DNA from 3 places in the Paenibacillus sp. J22P218 genome. Region 3 is predicted to be linked to each of the others. Evidence: predicted binding sites of a transcription regulator. Region 3 holds the regulator's gene; each other region holds the start of a gene.
The links. The regulator LexA, encoded in region 3, represses DNA repair genes until DNA is damaged. The targets are predictions, from matches to a motif close to CGAACATATGTTCG.
Positions count from the first base shown of each region.

Region 1: a site for LexA is predicted at 3,127-3,140, ahead of recA (recombinase RecA). Genes of this name have one in related genera too.
Region 2: a site for LexA is predicted at 3,167-3,180, ahead of AC0YN0_RS09195 (YolD-like family protein). Genes of this name have one in related genera too.

Region 1 covers NZ_JBWDNL010000001.1:1,693,176-1,703,392, forward strand. Annotated here, with positions in the region: gene AC0YN0_RS07120 (helix-turn-helix domain-containing protein) at 1-251, shown strand, start outside; gene AC0YN0_RS07125 (YajQ family cyclic di-GMP-binding protein) at 275-766, shown strand; gene pgsA (CDP-diacylglycerol--glycerol-3-phosphate 3-phosphatidyltransferase) at 1,019-1,594, shown strand; gene AC0YN0_RS07135 (competence/damage-inducible protein A) at 1,686-2,936, shown strand; gene recA (recombinase RecA) at 3,211-4,263, shown strand; gene AC0YN0_RS07145 (RecX family transcriptional regulator) at 4,396-5,085, shown strand; gene rny (ribonuclease Y) at 5,298-6,839, shown strand; gene AC0YN0_RS07155 (TIGR00282 family metallophosphoesterase) at 6,930-7,730, shown strand; gene AC0YN0_RS07160 (stage V sporulation protein S) at 7,867-8,127, shown strand; gene AC0YN0_RS07165 (dipeptidase) at 8,353-9,288, shown strand; gene AC0YN0_RS07170 (2-oxoacid:acceptor oxidoreductase subunit alpha) at 9,689-10,217, shown strand, end outside.
Region 2 covers NZ_JBWDNL010000002.1:91,640-101,856, reverse strand. Annotated here, with positions in the region: gene AC0YN0_RS09220 (discoidin domain-containing protein) at 173-1,039, opposite strand; gene AC0YN0_RS09215 (hypothetical protein) at 1,471-2,145, opposite strand; gene AC0YN0_RS09210 (hypothetical protein) at 2,259-2,441, shown strand; gene AC0YN0_RS09205 (hypothetical protein) at 2,434-2,628, shown strand; gene AC0YN0_RS09200 (hypothetical protein) at 2,615-2,800, opposite strand; gene AC0YN0_RS09195 (YolD-like family protein) at 2,793-3,128, opposite strand; gene AC0YN0_RS09190 (Kelch repeat-containing protein) at 3,798-5,006, opposite strand; partial or broken gene AC0YN0_RS09185 (LuxR C-terminal-related transcriptional regulator) at 5,283-5,429, opposite strand; gene AC0YN0_RS09180 (glycosyltransferase family 2 protein) at 5,677-6,825, shown strand; gene AC0YN0_RS09175 (sulfotransferase) at 6,877-7,620, opposite strand; gene AC0YN0_RS09170 (sulfotransferase domain-containing protein) at 7,831-8,628, shown strand; gene AC0YN0_RS09165 (glycosyltransferase family 2 protein) at 8,650-9,771, opposite strand; gene AC0YN0_RS09160 (hypothetical protein) at 9,774-10,217, opposite strand, start outside.
Region 3 covers NZ_JBWDNL010000002.1:1,075,669-1,085,885, forward strand. Annotated here, with positions in the region: gene AC0YN0_RS13980 (peptidoglycan recognition protein family protein) at 1-652, shown strand, start outside; gene AC0YN0_RS13985 (DNA-methyltransferase) at 737-1,423, shown strand; gene AC0YN0_RS13990 (hypothetical protein) at 1,571-2,773, opposite strand; gene AC0YN0_RS13995 (hypothetical protein) at 2,932-3,372, opposite strand; gene AC0YN0_RS14000 (hypothetical protein) at 3,785-3,976, shown strand; gene AC0YN0_RS14005 (hypothetical protein) at 4,246-4,452, opposite strand; gene lexA (transcriptional repressor LexA) at 5,036-5,656, opposite strand; gene AC0YN0_RS14015 (LysM peptidoglycan-binding domain-containing protein) at 5,903-6,190, shown strand; gene AC0YN0_RS14020 (DUF896 domain-containing protein) at 6,369-6,560, shown strand; gene AC0YN0_RS14025 (aldo/keto reductase) at 6,650-7,639, shown strand; gene AC0YN0_RS14030 (hypothetical protein) at 7,700-8,206, shown strand; gene AC0YN0_RS14035 (HAD family hydrolase) at 8,231-9,019, shown strand; gene AC0YN0_RS14040 (1,2-dihydroxy-3-keto-5-methylthiopentene dioxygenase) at 9,100-9,648, opposite strand; gene metH (methionine synthase) at 9,813-10,217, shown strand, end outside.

The sequences.
Region 1 (10,217 bases), on a different contig from region 3:
TGTATTCGGCCAATGCGGATGACGGGACGGTTGAGACGCACGATCTAACGCAAACTTTGTATGTGAATGTCGGCCGGGCTGACCTCACGGAAATTACGGTTGACGGCGTGCCTGTTCCTGACGGCGACCGTGCCGGATCGAAGAAGCTGCTCATTAATCCGATCGTATCAGCGGGACAGCCGACCGATACGAGCGATACAGGAGAAACTGGCGGAGCGGGCAACGAGCCGGACTCCGTAACATCTGAATAGAAGTACGAGAGGAGAGATTGTGGTTGAGTTCAGAAAGTTCATTTGACATTGTATCAAAGGTTGATATGGCGGAGCTTGTTAATGCGATATCGCAAGCCGAGAAAGAGATCGAGACGAGGTTCGACTTCAAGGGCAGCAAGAGCAGTATCGCGCTCGAGAAAGAAGAGCTTGTTATCGGATCCGATGATGATTATAAGCTGAAAGCAGTTATTGACATCTTGTTGTCCAAGATGGTTAAGCGCGGCGTCCCGATCAAAAATATGGATTACGGCAAAATCGAAGGCGCCTCGGCCGGTACGGTCCGCCAAAAGATTAAGTTAAGACAAGGCATCGAGCAGGATGTCGCCAAAAAAATCAATATTTTGATTCGCGATTCGAAGCTTAAAGTAAAAAGCCAAATTCAAGGCGATCAAATTCGGGTGACGGGCAAGAGCCGCGACGATCTTCAAGCGGTTATGGCGCTTTTGCGCGGAGCGGAATTGCCGATTGAGCTGCAATTCATGAATTATCGATAACTTTGCATCTAGAGCTGCACAATGTTACATAGCCGCCTTGAGCCTCGCTTTGTCGATCGTTCGCAAAGCGGGGTTTTGCAGTTTTTTTACATACTATCAGATGCAAGAAACTGCATTGGCTGTTTTTGACACATAGAAAACCATGTATTATACTTGAACTCGAAGTATTTGAAAGCTGCATGAAATTGGTTCGATCCATAAGGTACGTGTTACGCACACCTATGAGTTTGACATGTCCGGGGAGGTAATTGCATGAATCTGGCGAACCGCATAACGCTTGCCAGAATTTTTTTGGTACCAGTTATTATGTTGTTTTTGCTTATGAAAGTTGATCTAGGGTCGCTAACAATAGCCGACTTCACCATTACATACAATCAAATCGTTGCGGCGCTTATTTTCATAGTGGCGGCGAGCACGGATGGTCTTGATGGTTATATTGCCCGCAAGAACAAGATCGTCACCAATCTAGGCAAGCTGCTCGATCCGCTCGCAGACAAGCTGCTTGTGGCAGCCGTACTTATCTCGCTCGTTGAAATGGACAAGTTGAGCGCATTGATTGCGATCATTATCATTAGCCGTGAATTTGCCGTGACGGGCTTGCGTCAAGTCGCTTTGCTCGAAGGTTCGGTAATGGCGGCCAGCAAATGGGGCAAATGGAAGACAGCCATTCAGATTACGATGATTATTGCGCTGCTTATTAACAACTTCCCATTCGCCTTCATCGATTTTCCATTCGATGTCATTGCGAGCTGGATAGCAGCAGCGATAACGGTATACTCTGGCGTTGATTACTTCGTGAAGAATAAGAAATTAATTCCCGTAGAATAGCCGATAAGCATCTTTCCGATTAAAGGAAGGGTGCTTTTGCATATAGTAGGATATTAGAACGCTCACGCATGTAGCAAAGGAGAGGCTGCGGATGAAGGCAGAAATTATTGCGGTCGGCACAGAACTGCTGCTTGGCCAAATTGTAAATACGAATGCGCAGTATTTATCGCAAAAGCTTGCTTCGCTTGGCATCGACGTATATTATCAAACGGTCGTTGGCGACAATGCCGCAAGATTAAGGAAAGCAATCGAAATTGGACGCGCGCGCGCAGATCTGCTTGTCTTCACAGGGGGACTTGGTCCGACGCTAGACGATCTGACGAAGGATGTGCTGGCCGACTACTTGGGAAGAGGACTATATCTCCACTCCTCATCCATGGAGCGCATTGAGCAGCTGTTCGGTTCACGGGGATTGCATATGGTCGAGAGCAACCGCCGCCAAGCGAATATGATCGAGGGCAGCGATGCGATTGACAATAGCGCCGGCCTTGCGGTCGGCAATGGTCTGGACGTAGACGGTACGCTCTATTTGCTGCTGCCTGGCCCTCCTAAAGAGATGAAACCGATGATTGATGGTCCTGGCGAGGCGTGGCTTCGAACGAAGCTGATTGATGAGCAGCCGCTATATTCGCGCCAGCTAAAGTTCGCGGGCATTGGCGAGTCGAATCTCGAAGCGAAGCTTATCGACCTCATTGAGGCGCAAAGCGATCCGACTATCGCCCCTTATGCGAAGGAAGGCGAAGTGGCGGTACGCGTGTCCACGAAGGCGGCAACGCTTGCTGAAGCAGAGCGGAAGATCGACGATATCGTCGATCAGATTAAAGCTAGAATCGGAGAGCATTTGTATGCGCAGGATGACATCCCGCTGGAGGAGGCTATCGTACAGCTCCTGAGAGGCTCGCGGCGCAAGCTGGCAAGCGCGGAGAGCTGTAGCGGGGGATTGTTCGCGGAGCTCGTTACGAACGTTCCTGGCAGCAGTGGCGAGTTCGTGGGGGGTGTCGTAACCTATACGAACGAGATGAAACATCGGCTGCTCGGCATTCCGATGTCGCAGCTCGAAGGAGACGGCGCTCCCGGGGCGATCAGCGAGTCGACAGCCGCTCTCATGGCTGAGCGCGTCAGACAGTTAGCCGATGCCGACTTCGGCGTCTCGCTGACCGGCGTTGCAGGACCTTCCGAGTCGGAGGGCAAGCCGGTTGGCCTTGTTTACTTCGCGATCGCGGAGCGGGGCAAGGACACGCTCGTGCACACGACGAACCTAAGCGGAGATCGGGCGATGATACGCTTAAGAGCGGTGAAAGCTGCGATGTACCGGCTCTGGCAGGCTCTTCGGGAGAAGTGATCGGGTACGGGTTGTAACGAGGAAGCTAAGTAGCCGATCTTTTTTACTGGCAAACACTGATGCTGAAAAAAAGCTTGTCTTTTGTCGAAGGCAGATCTATAATCGGAAGTAGTTATCGGAAGAACCGTGGCGAAGAATACTTTGCTGCGGTTTTTTTATTGTCCTCTGGCATGCGCATCTAGAAAAAAAGCGAATGTATGTTCGAAAAAAATGCTTGGCAAGCAGTCATAAGTAAGGTATCATACAATTATAAACGATGAAGGATGTGAGTTTCTTGTCGGACCGTCGCGCTGCGTTAGAGATGGCTTTACGCCAAATCGAGAAACAATTTGGTAAGGGTTCTATCATGAAATTAGGTGAATCTACACACATGCAAGTAGAGACCGTTCCTAGCGGTTCGCTTGCTCTAGATATTGCGCTTGGAATCGGGGGCTTACCTCGTGGTCGTGTTATTGAAGTATATGGACCGGAATCGTCCGGTAAGACGACAGTTGCTCTTCATGCTATTGCAGAAGTACAACGTATTGGCGGACAAGCTGCATTCATCGATGCGGAGCATGCACTTGATCCGCTCTATGCTAGCAAGCTCGGTGTTAACATTGATGAGCTGTTGCTCTCCCAGCCGGATACAGGCGAGCAAGCACTCGAGATCGCTGAAGCGCTTGTACGTAGCGGCGCAGTTGACGTTATCGTCATTGACTCCGTTGCCGCACTTGTTCCAAAGGCTGAGATCGAAGGCGACATGGGCGATTCGCACGTTGGTCTTCAGGCACGTTTGATGTCGCAAGCGCTACGTAAGCTGTCCGGCGCGATTTCGAAGTCGAAAACGATTGCGATCTTCATTAACCAACTTCGTGAGAAGGTTGGCGTTATGTTCGGCAATCCGGAGACAACGCCGGGCGGACGCGCACTGAAGTTCTACTCCAGCGTACGTCTTGATGTACGCCGCGTTGAAACGCTTAAGCAAGGTAATGATATGGTCGGTAACCGTACGCGTATCAAGGTCGTGAAGAACAAAGTTGCACCTCCGTTCAAGCAAGCAGAGATCGATATTATGTACGGAGAGGGCATCTCGAAGGAAGGCTCATTGATCGATATCGGCGTTGAGATGGATATCGTTCAGAAGAGCGGTGCTTGGTTCTCTTATGAAGGCGAGCGTCTTGGACAAGGCCGCGAGAACGCGAAGCAATATTTGAAGGACCATAAGGACATTTCTGCTGTCATCGAGAAGAAGATTCGTGATGAGAGCAATCTATCGGCTACGGCGCAGCAAGCGAACTTTAACCAAGAGCCGCAAGAAGAAGACGAATTCGAAGATCTGGAATAGAGCTGCAACAGGCAGTATGAACTTATAGCTAATGTCGCTTCGCCGTCCCGTAAGGGGCGGCGAAGCTTCGTTTAAAAGCGACTTAACCGCCTAACGGCAGTAACGTCAGCTTGTCGGGAGGTCGTCAGCACAGTGGTTGAGCAGCATTCGGATGAAGATGGATGGATGATTATATCCGTTAAGCAAGACAAGAAGGAACGACGGAGATACCAGCTGTTCGCAGGATCAGAGGAGCCGTTATTAAGCGTTCATGAGGATATCCTAATAAAGTTCAGTCTTATGAAGGGCCGATTGCTTTCCGAGTCGGAGCTGGAAGAGATAAGAACGGAGGACGAGCGATATCGCGCTTATGCATTGGCGGTTTATTACTTGGGCTCAAAGCCGAGGACGAGAAAGCAGATCGAGCAGTATTTATTAAGGAAGCAATTCGAGGAAATGAATATTCGTTATGCGCTCGACCGTTTAGAAAGCGAGCATATTGTGGATGATGAACAATATGCGCTTCAATTCGCCGCTCAGCGGTTGAAGAGCGGTCTAAAAGGCAGGCATTGGATTAAGCAGGAGCTGCAGCAGCATGGCATCTCGCAAGAGCTGGCCGGAGAAGCGCTGCGTACGCTGAATGGAGAAGCGGAGTTAGCATCCGCAACTGCAGCTGCTGGAAAGAAATGGCGTTCTCTCAAAGGCACGCCGAAGGAAAGAAAACAGAAGCTGATTGTCTTTTTGCTGAGGCGCGGATTCCCGAGCGACATCGCTAGAGAAGCCGTGAAGTCAGTTGATAGTGATGAAGATGAGGATGCTTTCGACATGGATGAGGAGTACTAAAGGAAGCTGTAAGCCGTTTTCGCTTGACAATTGATTTTACGAAACGATAAAATGAGGATGTATTCCTTCTATTTGAATCAATTTTCCTTCCAAAAGTTGATTCGAAACGATTATTTTCGTCAAAATGGTAGATGAGAAACGGTTTGGAAACCGATTGAAAACCTAATATCATCCCAAGCGAAAGCTTGGTGTGCAACAAGGAGGTGAACAAGATGCATTATGCAATTTGGATCTTGATCTGTCTCTTTGTTGGCGCAATATTCTTTGTGATTGGTTATTTTATTCGAAAGTCGATTGCAGAGGCTAAAATTTCGAGTGCCGAGCAAGCCGCAGTCCAAATCGTGGAAAACGCGAAGAAGGAAGCGGAGGCACAGAAAAAGGAAACCGTACTTGAGGCAAAAGACGAAGTCCACAAGCTCCGTTCGGAAGCCGAGAGAGACATTCGTGAACGACGCAATGAGGCTCAACGTCAAGAACGACGTTTGCTCCAAAAAGAGGAGTCGTTGGATAAGAAAATAGAAGCGCTAGAACGCAAAGAAGAATCTGTAGCCAACAAAGAGAAGCGGATCGAAGAAACGCAGGAGCAGATCGACTCCATTTATAAGCAGCAGCTCAGTGAACTTGAGCGTATATCGAGTCTGACGATGGAAGATGCGAAATCAATTATTTTGTCGAATGTTGAACAGGAAGTACGACATGAGACAGCACAAATGATTAAAGAGATCGAGCAGCAAGCGAAGGAAGAAGCGGACAAAAAAGCGCGCGACATTATTTCCCTAGCTATTCAACGCTGTGCGGCGGATCATGTGGCAGAGACGACGGTATCTGTCGTAACATTGCCTAATGAAGAGATGAAAGGCCGCATTATCGGGCGCGAAGGCCGCAATATCCGTGCTTTGGAAACATTGACCGGTATCGATCTCATCATCGACGATACACCGGAAGCGGTCATTTTGTCTGGATTTGACCCGATTAGACGTGAAATTGCTCGTACATCTTTGGAGAAACTTGTGGCTGACGGACGCATTCACCCTGCCCGTATCGAAGAGATGGTCGAGAAATCCCGCAAAGAAGTGGATGAGCGTATCCGTGAATACGGAGAGCAAGCTACTTTCGAGGTTGGGGTGCATGGCTTGCATCCAGATCTAATCAAGATTCTGGGCCGATTGAAATATCGGACGAGCTATGGTCAGAACGTATTGAAGCACTCCATGGAGGTTGCTTACCTGACGGGTCTGATGGCTGCCGAGCTAGGCGAGGATATTACGCTCGCGAAGCGCGCAGGCTTGCTGCATGACATCGGGAAAGCGCTTGACCACGAAGTGGAAGGCTCACACGTTGAGATTGGCGTAGAGCTTGCTAAGAAATACAAGGAGCATCCTGTTGTTATTAACAGTATCGCTTCCCATCACGGCGATTGCGAGGCAACTTCCGTTATCGCAATGCTCGTTGGAGCGGCTGATGCTTTGTCGGCTGCGCGTCCTGGAGCGCGTCGTGAAACGCTTGAGACGTACATCAAGCGACTGGAGAAGCTTGAAGATATCTCCGAGTCGTTCGAAGGCGTAGAGAAGTCGTACGCGATTCAAGCTGGTCGTGAAGTGCGCGTTATGGTACAGCCAGAGAAGATCGATGATACGGAAGCGTTCCGACTTGCACGCGACATTACGAAGAAAATCGAGAGCGAACTCGATTATCCGGGGCATATTAAAGTCACCGTTATTCGTGAGACAAGAGCGGTCGAATACGCGAAATAAACAACGAACCACATATGCAATACCGAAAAGTGGCTGCTCGTCAGCCACTTTTCTGCATATAGCGTACAAATAGAAGGAAGTGGATTAGAAGTGAGCACGAACGTATTATTCATCGGCGATATTGTAGGCAATGTAGGAAGAAGCGCACTTAAGCGGGTATTGCCCGCGCTGAAAAGCAAATATAATCCGCATATTATTATTGTGAATGGCGAGAATGCAGCCGCCGGCAGAGGCATTACGGCGAACATAGCGAAGGAATTTTTCGAATGGGGTGTCCACGGCATTACGATGGGCAACCATACGTGGGATAATAAAGATATATTCGAATGGATCGACGATGAGCCAAGACTCGTACGTCCGGCTAATTTCCATGAGAGTGCGCCTGGTCAAGGCATGGCTATCATTAAAGCGGGCGGCAAGCAGCTGGCGATCATTAATTTGCAAGGAAAAACGTTCCTGCCGCCGATCGATTGTCCGTTCGCCAAGGCGGATGAGCTGGTAGAGCAAGCAAGCCAGAAGACAAACAACATATTAGTTGATTTTCATGCGGAAGCGACCTCCGAGAAAATCGCTATGGGCTGGCATTTGGACGGGAGAGCTTCGATTGTTGTCGGCACTCATACCCATGTACAAACGAATGACGATACGATATTGCCCGGCGGCACGGCTTACTTAACCGACGTAGGCATGGTTGGACCAAAAGAAGGCGTTTTAGGTATGGAACGCAACGCAGTCCTTCATAAATTTATTACCCAAATGCCTGTTCGTTTTGTCGTTGACGAGGGCAAATGGCATTTGCATGCCGTATCCGTTCAGCTAGACGATGCGACGGGAAAGGCGACGAAAATGCAAAAAATTCGATTGACCGAGGACGAATGGCTGCTTATGTAAGGCTCAAAATCTTTGAAAAGTGCGACTATTCAGAATAGCTCGTAAAGTGTGACGAATAAAGCAGGAATTTTTTAACCTCCCTCGAATACTATTTAAAAGTGGAATCCATCCAACATTCCCAGGGGAGGTACTTTTCATGGATGTATTAAAAGTTTCAGCAAAGTCCAATCCAAATTCCGTTGCAGGCGCATTGGCTGGTGTTCTCAGAGAGCGCGGCGGCGCTGAATTGCAGGCTATCGGCGCAGGGGCGCTCAATCAAGCGATCAAAGCAGTAGCTATCGCACGCGGGTTCGTCGCTCCCAGCGGGGTAGATCTCATCTGCATACCGGCTTTTACAGACATCGTTATTGACGGCGAGGATCGAACGGCTATTAAGCTGATCGTGGAACCACGATAATAACGAAATAGTAAAGCGGCGGCGGAATGTCTGGATGACCGATCAAATCGTTCGCCTGTTTACGTCGTAGACAGGTTTTTTTGACGTATAGGAAGGTATATGATTTTGCTCATACTTTCTCTATACGTTTCGACGAAACGATGGCGTCATAGAAAAGGACGCTGTCAGGCGTTTCTTCTTAAATGCATAGGATTATTCATATTGTCCCTATAAGTGAGGTGCTTCATGAAAGTTGTCGATTTCCATTGTGACGTGCTCTGCAAGCTGCTGGAAGACGAGCTGTTGACCTTTCAAAGCAGCAAGTCAGGTGCACTCGATGTTACATATGAAAGGCTGCAGGCAGCAGGCACGGTACTTCAGACGTTTGCGATATACATACCGAGGGCAATAAGCGGAAGACTGGAACCGATTCTGGAAAGCATTGATCGATTTCATGAGCAGGTGCTGACATGCGAGAATATGGTGTGGGTACAATCCGCCAGCGATCTGGAGACTTGTCTGGCAACGGGCAAAATCGGAGCGCTGCTCTCGCTTGAGGGAGTGGACGGCCTGCAAGGGAATATGTCCATGCTGCGCACCTTGCATAGGCTCGGCGTTCGGGCGGCCGGCATGACATGGAATAATGCGAATTGGGCAGCGGATGGCGTGATGGAGCCGCGAGGCGGCGGATTGACAGGCCTCGGGCGTCAATTCGTTGATGAATGCGATAAATGGGGAATCCTACTGGATGTATCTCATTTATCCGAACAAGCCTTTTGGGATACCGCGGAGCGGACGAAAAGGCCGATTATCGCTTCGCATTCGAATGCAAAGACGATATGCAACCACCCGCGCAACTTGTCTGATGACCAGATTAAGCGGATTATCGAGAAAGACGGCATGCTTGGCATAACATTCGTTCCCTATTTCGTATCGCATGCGGAGCGGGTAACGATCGACGACGTTGTGCGGCATATTGAACATATGTGCGAGCTGGGCGGAGAGCGATCGATCATGTTGGGTTCGGATTTTGACGGAATCGATGCCTATGTCGAAGGACTAACTCATCCGGGAGAGCTCGTTAATCTAAAGGAAACGCTGCTAAAGCGTTATACGGAACAGCAGACGGAGCGGTTTTTCAGCGGAAATGCGATCGATTTTTTGCTGAAGCAGCTGCCTTAACCAAATATACATCTACGATCTAATTGCGGTATTGATTTCATCTAAACAAACTATCGTTCCCTATAAGCGTTTACATCTTGCATTTTGGCACTTTGACCTTTAAAATTGTTGTGACTGTTATAAGAAGATACACATTTATCGCTAGATCATGTCGATATACGTTTCATTTTAAAAATATAAGAAAGTATAAATTTGCTGTTTATACTTTCTTATATTTCAACGCGAAACGTTAGCTGTTGCCGCCAAAGGACGGCGACAGTCGTTTACGCTTGGGCAAGCCGGATCCGTATTTTTCGATTTTACGATGGAATAAACATGATGTCGTCAGAGGGCGGCGACGATCGTTCACGCATGCCATTTTAGAACGTGCTGAAATGGCTACAAAGAGGAGATGGGCGTTTTGATCAGTCAATTGTCTTGGAAGATCGGGGGCCAACAAGGGGAAGGCGTCGAAAGTACAGATCGGATCTTTTCCACGGCGCTCAACCGATTGGGCTATTATTTATACGGATATCGCCATTTCTCTTCAAGGATTAAAGGCGGACATACGAACAACAAAATTCGCATTAGTACAACACCGATTCGAGCGATTTCGGACGACTTGGATATATTGGTTGCATTCGACCAAGAAAGTATCGACCTGAACGCGGTAGAGCTTCGTCCAGGCGGAGTTGTGGTAGCGGATGCAAAGTTCAAACCAACGATTCCGGAAGGTATCGATGCAAGATTATTCGCGGTACCGATTACGGCAATGGCCGAGGAGCTCGGCACTTCCTTAATGAAGAACATGGTTGCTTCAGGCGCTTCATGGGCGTTGCTCGGGTTGCCGCTCGAAGTATTCAATAAGGCGGTAGAAGAGGAGTTCGGCCGCAAGGGCGCAGCCATCGTCGAAAAAAATATTGAAGCGGTTAAGCGCGGTGCCGAGTTCG
Region 2 (10,217 bases), 980 kb from region 3:
ATGGCGCCTCAGAATCGGAAGCGGAAGTAATTTTTTTGAAATAAATCTGCGCAAATTTCGGGCTCACGCGCACCCGCAGTTATCCCAGGGCTCAGAAGGACCCAAATTAAAAGTTTTAGCCATATAAAAAGAGCCACTCAATAAGAGTGACTCATCTAAAGGGTTTGCTTAATTAATATTCGCTTACTTCGAACGTTAAAATCTTATCGAAGATCACGTAATCCTTACGGCTTTTAAACGGCCCCTTATTATTATCATGCTTATCAATAGCATATGATGCCGTTCCAGTTCCTGCTTGCTGCTTGGTTTCGTACCAAGCGATGAAGTCGTTCACTTCAATCATGGATAGATCAAATTCTTTTTCAAGACCTGTATCCATTGTAATCACCACAATAGCACGATCTCCACTTGGCTCTTGCGTGGGTGTCGGTGTCGATGTAGGTGCTAGTGTTGGCGTCGGTGTTAGAGTTGGCTCTGGATCCGTTGTAGTTTTAGACATCATCTGAAGTTCACCGACAGATAGATAGCTTGGATCACCATTGTTAGCTGTAATATTAATTCGATAATAATTGTAAGACGTTGTATTTGAAATGGCGAATTTTTTAGGACTTCCATCTTCCCATCCAGTTATATCCGATTGAGTATCTAACACACTCCAGTTAGTCCCATCATTTGATCCTTCGAAAGTCCAGCTTTTGGGAGCGCGTAGAGGAACAGAATTTTGTGAATAAAGAACATATTGAGCTACAATTTCTGGAATAGGAAAATCATATCTTAACCAAGCTTTCATCTCAGTTGAGGTCCAAGCGCTAGCAACTGTATTGGAATAATTTCCGTCGAATGCTGTGAACGGTAGTGAATAACCATATGACAGTTCAATATTAGAGCTTGCAACACCGGATGGAGTCGTACTAGATGTCATATTAGGAATTAGGTTGTCCGAATATTGAATTGCTGCCTCACTTTTAAAAGGAATCAAAATTAACCCTAGCGCTAAAATCAAACTTGTAAATACTAAAATAAAACTCTTTTTCTTCATGAAATCATCTCCTATTTGTAATAAGCCAATTATACGAAGGCTTATCCGCAATAAACAGTCTGTAATTCGACAAATATTTACATTATGATTAGAGGTTAAAGTCATTGATGTAAATATTCCCATAATAAAAAGCCACCCAATATTTGAGTGGCCTGCTGCATGTATATGTAGAGCACGTATGATGCATCGATCGTTATTTAAAAACCCCACCAGTAAAGATGAGGACACGCATAAACGCTTCGCTCATGCGCCTCGTGCTGGGCACGTATTTAAAGGCATACGTACTTAGTTACTATAGAGGAAGAACAAGCCCATTATACTGATTGCCATATAAAGGCGTCAAATGCGTATGTAGGGCAAATTCAGCCATCTATCTAACCAAACATACGTTCTCACTCATTCTAGCGTGCCCGCATACTAATTATTCTACACTATGCGCCCGCTGCTCTTCTTCTTGGTCTTAATACTGGCCGCCTATATCGATGCTCATCTTTAAAGAATAGATAATCCTCCATTAACTCAAGTTCATGTGGAATTTCGTCGATGATTGGCTGTAAAATTTGAAGTAAATGTTCCCTCGTCGGGTAATCGCTCGATGTTCTAACACATAAATTTCGAAGAGCAACTGAAACTTCAGGATAATTTGAAAAAGAATAGCTAAAAGTATCATATTCATCCCAAATATGCATCTGAAAGAACATTTGTTGTACTTCGTTTAGTTTCTCGTCATCAAGTTCAAGCATCTTTGCCACTTTTTCCAATTCATCAACCATTTCTAGCTTAAAAGAATCCCCCATACCCCCACCGAAAATTCGCCCTTCATTTGTCAAATTGCTTAAAACCGTGATAATCAATGGAATTGATACAGCCTTTAATTGCTCCAACGTCGCTTGAGCCTCGTCTACTACTTTTTGAACTTCTTTCATCTCAGCTTCAATACCTGCAGCTTTAAACCGTGAAAACTTTTCTAAATTCAAAAAGAAGATCACTAAAGCACTCGCTGCAAGTGCGATACCCATTTCTGTCGGTTGATCATTGATACCAAAATACATCAACGGAACAAAGAAAATCGCGATGTAAAAAAGTCCTTGTAAGTATGATTTCATTCTAACCCTCCTACTGATTTTTGCTGATAGCATTAATTCGACAATAGGAAGGAAATTCCTCTGACTTTGTAGAATAAACACATCAGACAACAAAAGAAGGGAGATAGATAGGAATGAAGTACCAAAGCAACTGTGCTTGCGGTCATCCTTACACCAAAACCTATGAAGGTAAATTTCCTATGAAAGAAAAATTCAGCACGAAATGTCCAACCTGTGAAAGAGTTATCGAAGAAAAATCCACAGCTGTTGATGTTATATGGGATTTCCAAAAAGATTGGAAACCTGATCATGTTTAAATCCGGCTTCACCTTATCCACCGACGCCCATCTCTCGGCCGCCATGTTCAACAAAACGCCTGTTATGGCTTGGCAAGACGGCGAGATCATCGACTATGGCGGTCTGATTGAGCAGCAGGACGAGTTAACCGTAACAATAAACGGAATGCACTACGTAAAAACCGCCTGCGAATTCAAGGTTCGCTAGGCGGCTTTTCTTCGTATTCTCCAGCTTCGAGCTCGTCAATCAAATCGACGATCACGGTCCACTTCGCTACCCACATGAGCAGCAGCTCGCTTTCCGCATCGGCAATGATTCTGCGCCGCAGCCGCTCCGCTCTTCCCTCGAGATCCGCTAGCAGGCGATCCCGATCAATCACTGATCTGCGCGCCCTCGACATCCCGTATCTCGAACCATTCTCCGTCAACCATAAAGCGCCGGCGCATTTGATCAACTCGATCGACAACGCCCTCGACCACCAATTCTTCAAACGGATGATAGAGCCGAATCGATACTAGCGTTCGTTGTTCCAGCGATTCCCCGATCACTCGAGAAATGTCTTCCCATTCCTGTTCATCCAAAACAATGCGCTGCCGCCGGTTCCGTTCGTGCGCATGCGTTCGTATTTCATTGACGTGTTCAGGCAGCATCATGCGCGATGATTCCCACATTCCGTTACCGTGAAGCTTCTTCCTCTGTGTCGCCATTGAACATCACCTTCCGAGATTGATGCCCTTATTATATGCGAACATTCGTTCGATATTCAAGGAATAAAAAGTGACATTTACTTCGGCATGCCACAGCCGCTACGAGCCGTCATCTTAGCCCCAGTAGTCGAAGTTGGAAGGAGATAATCCGAAACAACATGCGGTCAAATGACAATTCCGCATATCGCCAGAAGCGGCGTAACGAAAAAGGAAGCTCAGCACACTCGCAATGTGTTGGCTTCCTTGGGAATAGTTTATTGAGCAGTAATTTATACAATGCGCGTACCGCTAATGCGCCATCCTCGGAATGAGGCTTTCGTCGGCCTCGGACTATCGTCCTCAACGGCCATTCCCAATTAAGCGCCGCAAACTGTGTCACCAGGACGAAGGCAACTGCCTCCTCTACTGTTGTTCGGTTGCCATCCGAGAGTGCGGGGCCAGCTTGCATCGTCAGACGCGCCAGAATTCTCTGTAACGCTTCGTAGGTTTTTGCACCCGAACATTCGACGGAGTGCACAAACGTATGTTTGGGGCGAATTCTGCGCGTAAGGCGACGAGATAGATGGATCACCTCCGGCATCGATTGCATCAACTACATGCGATGTCGTTTTGTCCTTCTACTCTTAGTTGGCAATCGCCATACAAAAAACCGCAATTTCAGAAACGTATTTATGCCTCATATTCATCAACATCAAATGACTCAATCTTATGATAGATAACGAATTCGGTGCGTTGTTTAAATGGCCCTATATTCCAAGTTTTTTGAAAACCATATCTTGACTGCCCCTGACCTTCAGTAAAACCATCATACCAAGCAATAAAACCTTCATACTCCAAATAAGATAAATCATATTCTTTTACTAAACCACCAGAAAGATAAATGGTTAGAAGTACTCGATTGCCACCATCTTCATTACCACTATTTGATTTAAGACTTAATTTTTCAACTTTATTCGTACCGGCTCCACCAAAAACATAAATACTATTATTATAAGTTACTGCTGTTTGATCAAACCTTGCAACATTTAAACTAACCTCAGTAGACCAAGTATTTGAATCAGGGTTATAGACTTCTACAGTTGTTGATGGCGATAACGAATCTGGTACCTCTAATCCACCAATCGCATATATCTTATTTTCATAAACAGCGGTAGCAAGTATATCTCTTTTGGTCGGCATTGGTGCACCTGCCGACCAACTATTAGCGATTGGGTCATAAATTTGGACGTAATCAAATAATTTCGTCATATCTCCTCCCCCAATCACATACAACTTTCCATTTATAGCAGTAACACCAGCAGCATGTAATGGAGTTGTAAGATTAGCAACAGTTGCCCAAGAATCTTCAATAGGATTATATCTATACACTACTGACGTTTGGCCTTCATTAGATGTCATGCCGCCAACTACATAAATAAAATCACCTAATGTAGCAGCATTAGTCCAATATCTTGCAGAAGGCATATTTGTTTTCGTTGTCCATGTATCCGTAGTAGGATCATATACTTCTACTTTATCCAATCGGGTTCCTGAATTGACAATGGGGCCTCCTGTAATTCCGCCAAAAGTATAGATTTTTCCGTTATGAACTGCTGTTGCAAATGCTGATTTAGCTGTAGGCATATTTGTTTTTCTTGACCATAAACCAGTACTAAAATTGTACTCATCTACTTCACTAAAAGATCCTGACCCATTTGACCCACCTAATACATACAGTTTTCCATTTATTTCGACTACACCTGATTCAGCTCGATTAATAGGCATATCATTTTGGATCTCCCACACATGCGTTGAGCTTGCATTCACTTTGTCTTTAGAAAAAGGATTAAAAACTACAAAAAGTGTTGCTACCATAATAATCAATAATACTTTTTTCATACACATACTTCCCCTCAATCATTTAGTTATATAATCATATTTATTTTTAAAGAAATTTAATAGACTTATATTAAATTTCCATTTAAAGTACAATGAAATATTAACCAATTTTTATTTTATGGAAAAATGACATCCATAAAATATCAAGTAAGTTTTTGAGTACCGGAACATAAAAAAAGCAGGAGGACTAATCCTCGCTGCTCTTTTTTCATTTGCATCAAAATTGCATCAAACTAAACTCATGAAGAAAATCTTACGCGTTTGAAAACGCGTTACATTCGAAATATGGTTGCGAACGGTTTTCTCGCTGATGAATAATTGCTGTGCAATATCCCTCGTTGTCTTATCCTGTACCAACAGCTCGAATACCTCGCGTTCACGATGCGTCAATAAAAACTTGCTCTTATGGTCGCTACCCTTCAAAGTTTGTCACCCCTCCTTGCTCGGGTTTTTATGGTTTAACAAGGTTAAGGGATACAGTCAACTTATCTTATGAATGGTGGGTCTTATTGGTGCGGCAATCAAATAAAATGGGCGGTCGACATTCCAAGGCATTTGGAGTGGAAAAGGAGTACCGCGGCTAGCGGCCGTACTGGGATAATGCCGTGTCATATAAGAATCTACCGAATATACTATGCTATCAAAAGATACGAGGGAGTGCTTCTTCATTATGGCTGATGTTGGGATAGTCATGCCTGTATACACGCAGGACAGTATGCTGTTCAGGCAAGCAATACGCTCCATTCTTAAACAAACCTACCGGAACATAAAGCTCATTATCGTCATTGACGGCGTTACGCCCAACGTGCTGCGGATTGCAAGAAACTTTGCACGAAGAGATGCCAGAGTTCAAGTTATCCCGAGACCTCAGAACCAAGGTACGGACACGGCGCTTAATGTCGGCTTCAACGTCTTGAAACAGATGCGCAGCATCAAATATTTGACATGGGTATCCAGTGATAACTACTATTACCCCAATTGCATCCGCATCCTCCGCCGAAACTTGAAGAACGCGCCTCCGAATGTCGGCTTCGTTCACTCCAGCTTTCGCTTCGTCATGCATTACCAAAGAGTTCCCGTCGACGTCGAGAAGATGAAAGGGTATGTCCAATGGCAAAGCCAGCAAACGAAAGAGAAGCTGCTCGAATCCTATTTCATCGGTTACGCGTTCCTCTACAAGAAAAGTTATGCCAAGCAGGTTGGCGAGTACCGTTATACTCCCGTCGAAGATTACGATTATTTCCTGCGGCTAACCGAAGTATCCGATATGATATTTGTGCCGCGAATTCTGATGGACTTCCGAGTCCGGTCGCCCCATAGCAACTCCCTCGAATTGCGCAATTCGAAGAAAAAATACTATTTGAAGCGATACTTGCTTAACCTATGCGTGCAAGAAGCTCGGGCAAGGCGGAATATTCCGTATGAAACAAGCGTTATCTTCCCGGTCGAGGACGCCTCCGAAGAAACGCTGCATCGCCTCGACAGCTTGTTGGAGCAGGTTTATTTGAACCAAAAAATTTATCTTCTCGACTTGACGCCGGACACAAGCGCCATGCCCGTACTCGGGGAGATGCCCGATCCCCGTATCGATTACATCGCGTATCCTGGTTTATCGTACGTCGAGGCAATCAATCGCGGACTAGAGCTTGTGCAGACGCCTTATGTTGTATTCTACGGCCGAGGCGACTACTCCGCCGAAATCGACTATTTCGAAGAAACGATCAAGCTCATCCGCCAGATGGTCCATGTTCCGTATGCCCGCCCCATTCAATCGCTTGCCGAAATTTCCTTCCAGACGTTTTACCGGAATTCGCGATAGCGCATAACGACGGAAAGGCCGCCCCCAAGGGGCGGCCTTTCCGTCGTTATGCTACAAGTAACCAAGCAATTTCATATTCCTCCGACACACTCGCCTAATGACGGCAGCCTGCTTCGGCGTAATCGTTTTTTTGCGCACCGAGCCTCGGATCTTCTGCGCGAGCACCCCGTTGAGCTCTTCTTTGGTAATTTGAGCCAGCTCCGTCAATCGGCCAACGGTATCCGCTTCCTTGGCAATCAGCTTCTCGTATTGAATAAATAAGGCTTGCGGATTGCTTCTCGACATTGCCAAATAATCGTTCACGTTGTTGTTCCACTGTCTGGCGAATTGAAGCGCGCCGCTGTATTCTCCCCATGATTTCGGATAGCTCTCCCATGCCTTGAGCGGATTGCGGACGAGCAGGAGCAGCTTCGCCTCGGGATAACATTTTTGCAGAATCGTCAGTTCCTTGGCGCCGTAACGGACTTCCTTGAAGCCGATCATATCATGGCCTTCTTTGTTTTGTTGATAAAGCTGATCCAAGAATGTCCGCACCGACGAAATCGTCGCATTCTCAATGAACTCTGGCGACGGCGCCATTAAGGCTAGCCATTGGTTCGGATTTTCTCCGCTTTGGAAGTAGGCTTGCCGGCTCGACTTCCCTTTCTCCGATAACGTCTGCACTTTCTGGTATATCGCGTGAAACTGGCTTAGAACGCCCAGATGCTCTCCCCAAATCAATGTCTGCGGCCTCGCGTTCAGTATGCGCTGTACGAGCGTGGATCCCGATCGATGCGTAGCCGCCGATAATATCACGTTCAATTCCGCTGTCTCCTCTCCTACATGTTCATGCTTGTTCTACAGATATATTATGCAGATGAAATGCCCCGGGAAACGGCGCAGTCGCCGCTTCCGTGTTCAATGCCTCACTTTAGCGAAAATGGACGGCATGACGAGCACCGAACGGCAAATCTAGCATTTAATAAATAATAGATTGAGATATGAATCAGAGAGGAGGTTCATTCTATGAGTAGCAATCAATATGCCAACAATCAATTTTCTCCGGATAATGTCGTCATGCTCGTATCCTATCCGAAATCGGGCAACACCTGGGTCAGATTCCTGCTCTCATCCTTATTGTTCGATCAGGCGACGGATTGGACCAACTTCCATAGGACGACCACATCTATTTATTATCCGGATTTCAACCTGGAGAAAGCCAGCCAGAGCAGTAATCCCTATATTGTAAAAAGCCATTCCGAATTCGACGGCAGATACGCAAAAGTGATTTATATCGTTCGGGATGTCCGCGATGTGGCTATATCGTTCTATTTCTATCATAAGAAAACCGTTCCGGAATACGATTTAAGCTTTGATCAATTTCTGCAGCATTTCTGCGCGGGCGGAATATGGCCGGGCAATTGGGACGAGCACGTGAACGGCTGGCTTAACCGCAAGGATGAGATCAAGAACGGCGTTCTTATCATAAAATACGAAGACCTTCACTCGCATACCGGCAGGACAACGAGGAAGATCATGAAGTTTCTCGGCATCAAAAAAAGCGCATTAGACATCTATCGCGCCATTCGTTGGTCTTCGTTCGACAATATGAAGAAGCTGGAGCTTGCCCAACAGGATCAGTGGGAAGAATATAAGGATACGAACAAAAATATCGCTTTTATGCGAAAAGGAATCGTTCATGAATGGAAGCAGCGATTGACGAACGAACAAATGAAAATGCTAACGGTTCGATACGGGCAGACGCTGCAAGATCTTGGATACGAAAGCGACATGCCCGCAGACGATGAGGATAGCCGCTCCTGACAGGAAGCGGCTTGTTGCGAATTATACTGCCGCAAGAGCGGCTGACATATAAAGCTGGTTGTTGGCTATCTGATCTGCCCTTGCCATATACGGCATAGATCGCAGATTGGCTGCCATGTTCTCCAAATATCCCGCTTCCAAAGTCGCTCCATCCAGCGAATAGAACAGCACGAACGGAGTAATCGCGTAGTTGATGGCCGCTTGCCGTACCTCGTGCTCGCCGGCCGACGGGATGGACACGTAATCGATTCTAGTATCCGGAATCAGTCTTAAGGCTTGAGCCGCGCTTCCATCAGGAGAAGTATCGATCAAGTAAATGCGGTAGTTGGAATAATTCTGATTCAACAGCTCTTCCAGCCTATTGACCATTTGTTCGGAAAAGCCGTTCACCGAATAGATGATGCTCGTCTCGGGAGCGATTCCTCGCCTCATGCGCGCAAGATGTTTGACCAGTTGATATTTGTAACGATTGTACCGGAATGAAGCAGGGTCGGTCTTAATCTTCAACGAATTGCTGAGAGGAGCGAACATCCGGTACGTGACCAAAGCCCTCGGCACATACTTAATGCTGCAATGTTCCGCCAACTTCAGCCAGAAATCGTAGTCCTCGACCGGTGTATGCTCATAGACGCCGGCCATTGCCGCATACTTCTTCTTGTACATGAACGATCCGTAGATGAAGTTATAGTCGAGCAGCTTCTCCTTTGGTTGATTCTGCCAAGTATTCGTATAGGCAAGAAACTGGCCTGTGCCTTGAATGAGTTTCATGCTGCTGTAGACCAACCCTACATGATCCGGGCTAAGCCGCAAGTTTCTTCTGAGCACTTTAATGAAATTGTTATGGTAAATGTTATCGCTGGCAACCCAAGTCAAGTACCGGATGCCCGGAACTCGGTTTAAGTAGTCGAACCCGACGTTCAGGGCATGCTCGGTGCCTCTATTTTGCGCGTAGGCGATGACGTGAATCCGCTTATCCCGTCTCGCCTCCATGCGCACGACTTGCTGCACCGCTGGGGTAACCCCGTCAATGACGATGACAAGCCTATAATTGCGGTATAGCTGGTTACGGATCGAACGAATGGCGGCGCGCAGATAATCTCTTCTTTGCACGTATACCGGAAGAACGATTCCTACATCAGGCACGGTTATTTCCTCCTCAAAAAGAACATGTTTGATTTCGCATAAGGATTTTTCACTTTGGGGAAAAGGCGAGTACGGTATCTGAATTTATGCCTTGCTTTCAGCATGACCGACCTGCCGGAATGGAAAAACGAATAGCTCCAAGGCAATTGATAATATCCTCTGAGCGGGCTAATCTCATGCAGATACCCGTTGACGAGCATTACCGTTGCATCGCTGATCGGCGCTTTCTCGTACCCTTCCTGCAAGAAGCTTACGTAATCAGGATTCCTAAGGACGCTGGAGTAATGAAACACTTTGAGCGGCTGGCTGTTCACAAGAAACGTGCCCGTATCCGAAATGCTAATGATGCGCTCATTCAAATTCCAAGGCCCCACGTTATAGCCTGGATGCGGAAATATATAGCCGCCGAATAATTGTGGTACGTAATCGAGCCACTTCTGGTCCGC
Region 3 (10,217 bases):
TAATACAGGTAATCCAAGTAGTTCTGCAGCTAACGAGCGAGCTTGGCTTACGAATCCGACTAATGTCCGCACGGCTTCCTATCACATTGTCATAGACGAGAGGGAGGCTATCGAGTGTCTTCCGCTCAACGAGGCTGCTTGGCATGCAGGTGATGGTAACGGATCAATAAGCGGGAATAGGACATCGGTCGGAATTGAGATATGCGAGAGTGGTGATTACACCAAGACAACAACCAATGCCGTCGAACTCGTTACAGGCTTGCTGAAAGCGCGAGGGTGGGGAGTGGATCGCCTTCGTAGGCATTATGATTGGTCAGGAAAGATATGTCCGAGATTAATGTATGATGGCGGACATTGGACGGGATGGCAAGCATTTAAAAATCTTGTAGCGGCCAAGCTGGCTGAGAAAGAGGAGTTTCCTATGACGGCAGAGGAAAAGAAGGATTTTGAAGCGGTTAAAACATTGGTAACAGCTCAAGCAAAAACAATCGAGAAATTGACAAAGAAGCTTGTAGAGCTGGAGACTCGTCAAGAAGCACCGGCATGGTTCGTTAAGGAGTTCGGGAGCGGCGATTTGTGCGGAATTATTAACGATCCTTTATTTACAACTGAGGGCTGGAGAACACTGGCTGTCGCATTAAGGGCTAAGTAATAACACAATTATTTAACACCGACCTTCGCGGTCGGTGATTTTTTTTACACTAAAAAAGAACATATGTTCTATGGAGGGGTAACCATGCTCTATAATATCGACTGTATCAAAGGTGCAAGGATGTATTTGAAGGATGATTCAGCGGATTTAATTATTGCTGATCCACCATATAATCTTGGTTTTGGTGGAACTACGCAAACAAAGAATAAGAAGCCACGTTTTTCAATCATTGCGAATGACAAACTTTCAGATAAAGAGTATAAACGTTTTTCATTTCAATGGTTAAAAGAAGCATATCGCGTGTTGAAGCCAGGTCGCCATATCTATGTTTTTATTGACTGGAGGAAGTACCCACTCTTAGCGTTATGGATGTCCGGGATAGGATTCGAAATTAAAAATTGTATCGTTTGGAATAAGAAAAATATGGGGATGGGCTGGCAATATAGGTTTCAGCATGAATTCATTCTATTCGCTGTGAAACCTGATAAGAAGGTTAGAAGAGTTTCGAATCGTGTAACAACTGACATTTGGGATATCTCACGGATATCAGGTAATAAGACGATACATCCAACTGAAAAGCCGGTCGCCTTGATGAATAAGATAATATTAAATAGTAGTTTAGAGGGGGAGACAGTGGTTGATTTCTTTTTGGGTTCAGGTCCAGTTGCCGTTGCTGCAGCAGAGAATAATCGATTTATCAATGGTTTTGAACTTGATCCCGGTTATTATCATATAAGCAATGATCGTTATCTTAGGAGCTTGGAAAAATAAAGTCCCAAGCGCTTGGGGTTTTAAGTCAAATGATATTACTGGCCTTAATAAATAACAGCAGCAACCTCGGACTTAAACATCAAGTCCGAGGCGGTCGCTGTATTGTTGAACTAACGTTCACCGTTAGCGTAACATGCTGGGCTTTGACTATAAAAAAGTTAGCCAAGACGGTCCTATACCATACAAGTCGTCGATTGTTTCAATGATCGGCTTCTCAATGATATCGTAAGCTGCGGCGATGTTCCCAATCTGATAATCGACGTCAATTTGCAGAGTTACGCGGTACGGCTCCATACTAGTATGTGCCGCTGGCAGTTTAAATTGATGCTTCCACAGCGGTCCTTCAATACTGCCCACGCACGAGACATCTGCACCAAATTTGGCACGGTCAAAGGTAAGTCTCACAAGATGGTGATTCTTCGTTATCTTTGTAATCGTATAGACCATACCATTGCTATACTTGGTATTGTAGATGAAGCCGCGCTTTTTAAAATGTGTGGTAATTGCCTTTTTGACCGACAACGGTTCTAAGGCATGATCGCCTATCTTAAGCGGCTCTAGTGGATACGGATAGTTAACGCCGATTAGATTTGCATCATCATAGCATGACTGCACGATCCGCTCACCAGCAATTATATTTTCGTAAACAGCTGCTGCTTCTTCCTTATTTGAAGGAACGGCAAATACGCGCTCGTGATAAATTTCACCGATAGAGCTCAGAAATTGGCGTTCCCTTTCATTCAGATCCAACGGCGGTATGCCGTCCGCGAGATCACCGAGCTCGACGATCGCATCTAGAAAGTTATTTCTTCCTGAAATCCACCAATCGCTTTGTAACCTAATACACGGAGAAGGGTAATCGCTCCAGCCCGTTACACTAGGTGAAAACAGCCTTTGATAAAGAACATCTCCCTTTGCGATAAAAGGTATTGGATCTTCATTGGAAGCTTTAGGGTTACGACGAAGTACCGGAAGGTTATCGAAAATAAACGTCAGTCTATTCAGAGGGTAGCGGCGTGGAATTCCGCCTACAATTTCAATCGCTTCTTCCATTCCCAGCGAATTGGTGACACCATCCGAATTTGCTCCGTCCCATCGGGCGGGTAGGTTTGTAAGTCTTTGCTCGAAGCCCTGTGATGTCCCGACCGAATATCGATATGAGGAAAGTTTAGGATTTTGTTTTAGTAGCCGATCGATGCCAGAAACACCATGTAGCGAGTCACTAACGAAAAATTTAATGTCATGGGGGTCAATGCCTAAATCAATCAAGGCTTGTCTGATCCGTTCGGTCACCCCTAGAGGCGTGTCCTTTTTAGCTAACCGATATAAGATGTTTTTAAATAACTTCACAAGCACACTCCTTATTTAAAGACATTATCTCATTATTCGTGAAGAACTTATTCTATTCCTTCATTAGCGTAAACTGCCCGTTAGCGTAATGGAGGCCGCCAAAATGACAGCCCTCATTATGTTGAACTAACGTTCTCCGTTAGCGTAATGAACGCTCTTTAGTCGCATATTGCAAGACTATTTCGTAATTTTGCAAGTCCTTTTGAAAGTTCTTCACGATTCTTTCCGCTCTTAATCCAATCAGGAAGCCTGCTTGCCAGACTCTGATTTTTATTAGGAATTCTTTCACGCAAAGAAGAATTGATATAACCGTCCATAAAATCTAAATGCTCTTTATTATAAGCCCAAAGTAACTTTCCACAACAATTAGTCCTTAACCAAAGATTCAGCCCCATAAAAGTCCCGTTCCCCCACGTACCAACCATCGGATCACTTAAAACACCACAACGTTTACATAGCAGAATATATCCGAATTTACCGTCACTTTTTCTTATCCCCTTAGCACATTTCAAACAATTGGGACACTCAATGAGAATATTATGGTTGAATATAAAATCGTAAATTCTTTCACCAGTATCTTTGAATCTTGAATTAGTCATAAAATTAGATTCCTTTATCAATTTGTTTTTATATGCATCCATCCTCAATCCATATCTTAGCATGAAGTGTTAAAGAAAACTGCCCGTTAGCTTAATGAATTTCAGTCTAACATTTGATTTTTATCTAACGATCATGCTGTAAATTGTAGTCGATACTCGATTGGTGTCTGTTTGTTTAATTTGAATCCGTTCATTATTGTAAAATTGAATGAACTCCTCAATTCGTTGTTGAGCCTTACTAATTGCCGCTGCTGGTGTAAGCCTAAATGATTATATCCTGACTGCCATCGAAGAAAAGATTGAACGCGACAGATTGAAGTAATCCGGCCAATGAGCCGGATTTTTTTGTGTCTTGATTCGCAAACGTTTGTTCGTATATAATACAAACAAACGTTCGTGTTGGAGGTATAGCATGGAGATGTTTATTGGTAAGACTGTGCAGCTCATTTATATTGATAAGCAGCGTGAGGTATCGTTCAGGACAGTTAGGGTCTTGGGCGTCAAGGGTGGTAGCATGTGTACCTTTTGTTATACGGCCAACGCACCGCGCAGTTTTAAGCTGGATCAGATCGTCGACGTGGAGATGGTGCAGTATGCTGTCTGATGATTCACGAAAAATATTGACGGTGCTTTGGAATAAGTATCGGCATAATCCATTTCGAGTCGATCTGGATCAATTGCAACGGTTGGCCCAGCGAAGAAAGCCTCGAATTAAAACAGCGATTCACAAACTTGTGATAGAAGGATACGTGTCTTGGGATCGCGGCAACAAGTCGTTTCAGATTGTATATAGCAGTGAGGAAGAGAAGCCAAAGCCTTTTAAATGGAGTTTTCAAGAAAGCCCGCCGACCTAAGTAGGTTAGCGGGCATGTTTTATTGCAATTTGAAGCCTTGTGAAGGTATGGGAATAATTCTGGCTATAACGTGTCTGGGTATGATCCAAAACTCTGATCCATTTCTAACTTGATAGCAGTCCGTAACTTCCGGATCATCAACCTTTTCGAACAGACCCTCAAGCGTTTCAGTTGTGTCTAATTCTAAGATCAAGATTTGTCCTAAATAATCATCAACGTTCATCATTCGCTCATCTCCTCTGTTGTATGATTCGCTTATAATTTACGGATTCCTGCTGCTAATTAAATGCCCCCAAAAGTGCCCCCAAAATGCCCCCCGATACGTCAGTTTGGAACAGTTAATAACCTCGATGAAAATTATTACTTCCTATAATATAGGCGTATTACAGCTTGTTCCTGTTCGTTACTTGAGCAAGTACCTAAACCGTACGCAAGTTCACCAATGGGAACGCGATCAGTACTTGACGCTTTACTAATCGATAGGATCAACTAAAACCCGCTAAGGCTTCTGCGAAAGCAGATATCTTAGCGGGTTTTTCTGTCAATATTTTGGCTCTTTATAAAGATGAATTTAGAATTATTAATTGGATTTCTGAGACTGTCGAGTAACTGTTAACCAATTTAGATATGATCCCAATGTATATGATTTTTCACACAAGACCAGTTAAACAAGTCGTAAACTGAAATGCCGCTTTTGGTTAGACTGTATGAAATACAGGCAAAGTCTACTAACAGTAAAGCAATATAAAGAAGAGGAGGAACGATGCGCTAGGCTATCGTTCTTCCTCTTCTTGTTGGTAGCTCAATGATTAGTGAATATCTCTGAATAATCCAATGACTTTACCGAGGATCGTCACGTTCTGGAGCAGAATCGGCTGCATGGAGGAGTTCTCCGGTTGGAGACGTATGTAGTTCTTCTCCTTGTAGAACGTCTTAACGGTAGCCTCATCATCCTCGTTCATGGCTACGACGATATCGCCATTGTTGGCAGTACGCTGCTGGCGAACGATGACGTAGTCTCCGTCGTGAATGCCGGCTTCGATCATGCTCTCTCCCTCAACGTTCAGGATGAAGACGCTGCTGTCGCCAACAAAATGTGATGGAAGAGGGAAGTAGTCCTCAATATTCTCAGTAGCTGTAATCGGCACGCCTGCTGTTACTTTACCGACGATTGGCACTTTAGCGACGGCAAGCGGGATAATACCGTCCACGCCTTCCGTATCCAAAATTTCAATAGCGCGAGGTTTGGTAGGGTCGCGGCGGATAAGGCCCTTCTTCTCTAAACGGTCGAGGTGACCGTGTACAGTCGAGCTGGATAATAATCCGACGGCTTCGCCGATTTCCCTGACGGAAGGCGGGTAGCCTTTCTCCCGGACCTCATTCTTAATGAAATCAAGAATAGATTGTTGTCGGCTGGAAATCTTCGACACTGCGATCACTCCATTAGTATGTTTGTACAAAAGTATAGCACAGAACCCGGGTTCGCACAAACATAAGTTCTTAAGCACAAAGGTTCGTATTTTTGTGTTGACTACAAACGTTTGTTCGTGTTATTCTCAGAACAGAACAAACGTTTGGGGTGCTGAGAGATGATGATGAGTCCAAGTTTTTACAGAACAATACATACGCAACCAGAGATGAAGGTTAGTCCTATATATAAGCGATATACGGTTGCAGTGAGGCGTCATGCACTTAAGCTGATCGTATGCGCAATGCTGTTCGTACTTTTGTTTACGAGCTTTCTATTGATCGGTACAAAGGCATCTGGCAGCAAGAACGCTGTTGCTGCGGTCAACGAGGAACTTGTGACCGTATTTACAGGCGATACATTGTGGGGGATCGCTCATCGTTTTGCCAGTGAGAAGGAAGATATTCGATACGTCATCTATTTGATTAAGGAGCGTAACGGACTAGAGTCGACGGACCTGTATCCGGGGCAGAAGCTTGTTATTCCTTCTATATAATGAACTTGTACGCAGAGAGCATCTGAACCGGAGACGGTTTGATGCTTTTTTTTCGTTATTTCAGCTACTCTTTTTGCCGACATGATGGAAGTGCCGCCTTGACAATTACGCTATGAAAATGTCAAAGTAAAGGGTAGAACATTTACAGCATGAGGGGAGTATAACGTTAAATATGGATATGGATAAGTTAATAGCGCGGATCAACGAGCTTTCTCGGAAAAATAAAACGGTAGGCTTGACCGACGAGGAAACGACCGAGCGTGATGAGCTTCGAAGGCAGTATTTGAACAACTTTAAGAGCAACTTCAGACAGCAGCTCGATACGATTAAGTATGTTGAGGACGAGGACCAGGATAACGTTAAGCATTAAGTGTCTGTTATGGCCGAGTTCCGCTTGGCCTTTCTTCCATAAAGTCTTGTGTACGAGTGCCATTTCTGAAGCGATGGGGGAATTCATCTATGAAGTATCGGTTGCTTGGCAGAAGCGGACTAGCCGTCTCTGAATTATGTCTTGGAACGATGACGTTCGGCAACACGACAAGCGAACAGGATTCGATTGAAATGATCGGCCGTTTCTATGACAAAGGCGGCAATTTTATCGACACGGCAGATGTATATGTTAGCGGAAGATCGGAAGAGATTGTGGGTAAGGCAATTCGCGGCAAACGTTCGGAGACGGTACTTGCAACGAAAGTAAGAATGGCGACTTCTGGCGACATTAATGGCGTAGGATTATCCCGCAAACATATAATGGACGGCATAGAGGCGAGCTTGAAGCGTCTTCAGACCGATTACATTGATCTTTATCAGGTCCATGTATGGGATCAGGCTACGCCAATTGAAGAGACGCTTCGGGCGCTTGACGATCTTGTTACTTCGGGCAAAGTACGATACATAGGCTGTTCAAACTTTTTTGCATGGCAATTGATGAAGTCGCTTGCTCTTAGCGATGTGAATCGATACGTACGCTTCGTCTCCATTCAGCCTCAGTACAGTCTAGTAAGCAGACAGATGGATAGGGAAATGATATCGTTATGTCTAGAAGAGAAGGTAGGGATTATCCCTTGGGCGCCTCTCGGAGGCGGCTTCCTGACAGGACGATATAATCGCGACATTCCGACGGAGGGTCGTCTAACCTCGAAGGTTGGCGAGAGCGCATGGGTGAACCGTGCATCTGACCACAACTTTGCTATTCTAGATGCCGTGATTGAGGCAGCGAAGCTATTGGACAAAGCGCCAGCCGAGGTGTCATTACGCTGGCTGCTGCAGAAGGAAGGTATTACTTCTCCAATATTCGGCGCTCGTTCCTTAGAGCAATTCGAGGAAAATATGGGCACGGTGAACTGGGAGATGCCTGTCGATATTTGGGACAAGTTGAACGAAATAAGCGCATTGCCTGACGATTATCCGAACCGGTTCATTACGAAGTTCCAGCGTCCATTAGGATAATTGAGATTGTTCGCATAATAGACAGGCTTGCGGATGTAGGCCGAAGTAGGAGGAATAAGCTTGTCACGTTCTTGGGAGCGCAAGGTGCGCAAAAACATGAGTCAAGTTAACAAACAACGCAAAAAACATGGTGAAGGTTCTATCGTACTAAACGGCGAGAAAGCGGTAAAAATCGTCGGTCGCAATTATATTGCACCGATTCTACTGCTTCTGTTCATCGGATTGTACGTTATTCTGATCCAGAGCCAGAAGGACTATCAGATCGATACGATGTTTTATGTAACCATTGCATGTTATGTCGTATTAGCAGGTCTATTCTTCTTAAGACGTCCTTATATCCAAATCGGTAAGGACTATGTTCAGACGCGTAGAATGATGGGGGACAAGCGTCTTACGGCTTCTTCCATTAAAGGCATTAGCACGCAGCCTGGTTATGTTGTCATTGAGCCGCAAAAAGGCGGTAATTGGGTGTTCTCGCGTTTGATTAACCGTTACCCTACGGATGAAATTAATGAAAAGCTTAAATTGTTCGCGCAAGCGAACGGTATTTCATTTCAGCAAAAATAAAGGCATGGGAGAGTAATGATTATTATGGCAAAGCAAGCTGTATTATTTGACTTAGACGACACTTTACTGTGGGATGACCGCAGTGTGAAAGAAGCTTTCGAAGCAACCTGCCAGGCAGCTGCTGACCTAACGGGTGTAGACGTTAACGCACTTGAAGAAGCGGTTCGCCGCGAAGCGCGGGCACTGTACGAATCGTATGAGACGTTCCCGTTCACGAAGATGATTGGCATCAATCCGTTCGAAGGCTTGTGGGCGAACTTCCGTGAGGGAGAGCAAGAGGAATTCCGCAAGCTGGAAAGTCTTGCGCCCGGCTATCGCAGAGAAGCATGGACGAGGGGGCTGCTAGCGCTTGGTGTAGATGATCCGAAGCTTGGCGCTGAGCTAGCAGAGAAGTTCCCGGCTGAACGTCGGTCGCGTCCGATCGTTTATGATGAGACTTTCCGTGTGCTGGATTCGCTAAAAGGGAAATATAAGTTGCTGCTGCTAACGAACGGCTCGCCGGATTTGCAACGCGAGAAGCTGGCAGGCGTTCCTCAGCTCGTTCCCTATTTTGATCATATTATTATTTCGGGCGAGTTCGGCGAAGGCAAGCCGGCCGCATCGATCTTCAAGCATGCCCTTGAGCGTCTTGGCATCGAGCCGGAGCATGGTATTATGGTTGGTGACAAGCTTACGACCGATATTCTTGGAGCAAATACGATTGGCATGACATCCGTATGGATTAATCGCCACGATATGGTTCGGAATGACGATATTATTCCTACTTGCGAAATTAAGCATCTGGAAGAGCTGCTGCAAATTCTCGAGCAATAAAAGAATAAGCAATAAAATAAGCCCCTCGGCTACGGCAAAGCTGCAGCATGAGGGGCTTGCATTATTGAATTCGATATCCGTTACGCTTTGTCCGTTTCGAATACCGGATCAGCGAATGGATGAGCGATCCAGCCTTCTGTTTCGATGAACAAACGAACAGCCACGATTTGACGGTTATCCATTAGAGTGAAGAAATGCGGCTTGTATTCCGGTACGGAAATGACATCGCCTGCTTCAAGCTCAACATCGAAGTAACCAACATCGTCAGTGCCTTTGATGATAAATATGCCTTTACCAGCTGTAATCGCGCGAACTTCATCTTCGGTATGTGTATGGACGTTCTCGAATTTCTTCAGAAGCTCATCCAGATTTGGCGTTGCTTCGGACAATGTAATGATGTCCCAAGTTTTGTACCCGCGGCGTTCAGCGAGATCTTTAATTTCCTCAGCATAAGTAGCAAGCACTTGCTGCTTCTCTTCATCAGAAAGAATGAATTTTTCTTGCAGCTCGGGAGCAAGCTTGCTTGTATTCCAATGTTCATATAGAACTTCCTGTTGCTCTAGAAATGCACGGACGTTTTCTTCGCCGGAGATACGTTGTTCGGTATTGCGAATTCTAATTTCAGCCATGATCATTCCCTCTTTTCCAATAGAAATTAAATGATATAATAATTATAAAACAAATGATGACGGATGTCGATGGATTTGCTTTTCAGTCCTAAGCGATTCTGATAAACTAATTGTTAATGATTTTGGGAAGGGTGTACGAATTGTCTAAACCAACCATACAACAAATGCTGCAAGAGCGCATACTTATTTTGGATGGCGCTATGGGTACAATGATTCAACAAGCAGACCTGAATGAAAATGATTTTGGCGGTCCAGAGCTTGATGGCTGTAACGAAATGCTCGTTCTAACTCGTCCGGACGTGATTCAGTTGATTCACGAGCAATACCTCGAGGCTGGAGCCGACATTCTGGAGACGAATACGTTCGGCGCGACTAGCGTCGTGCTTGCCGATTACGATATACCTGAGAAAGCTAGAGAAATCAACCTCGCTGCGGCTAAGCTGGCACGCGATGCGGCAGACAAGTATAGTACGCCTGACAAGCCGCGTTATGTTGCAGGCGCGCTCGGACCAACAACGAAGACGCTTTCCGTTACGGGCGGCGTTACGTTCGATGAACTGGTAGAGAGC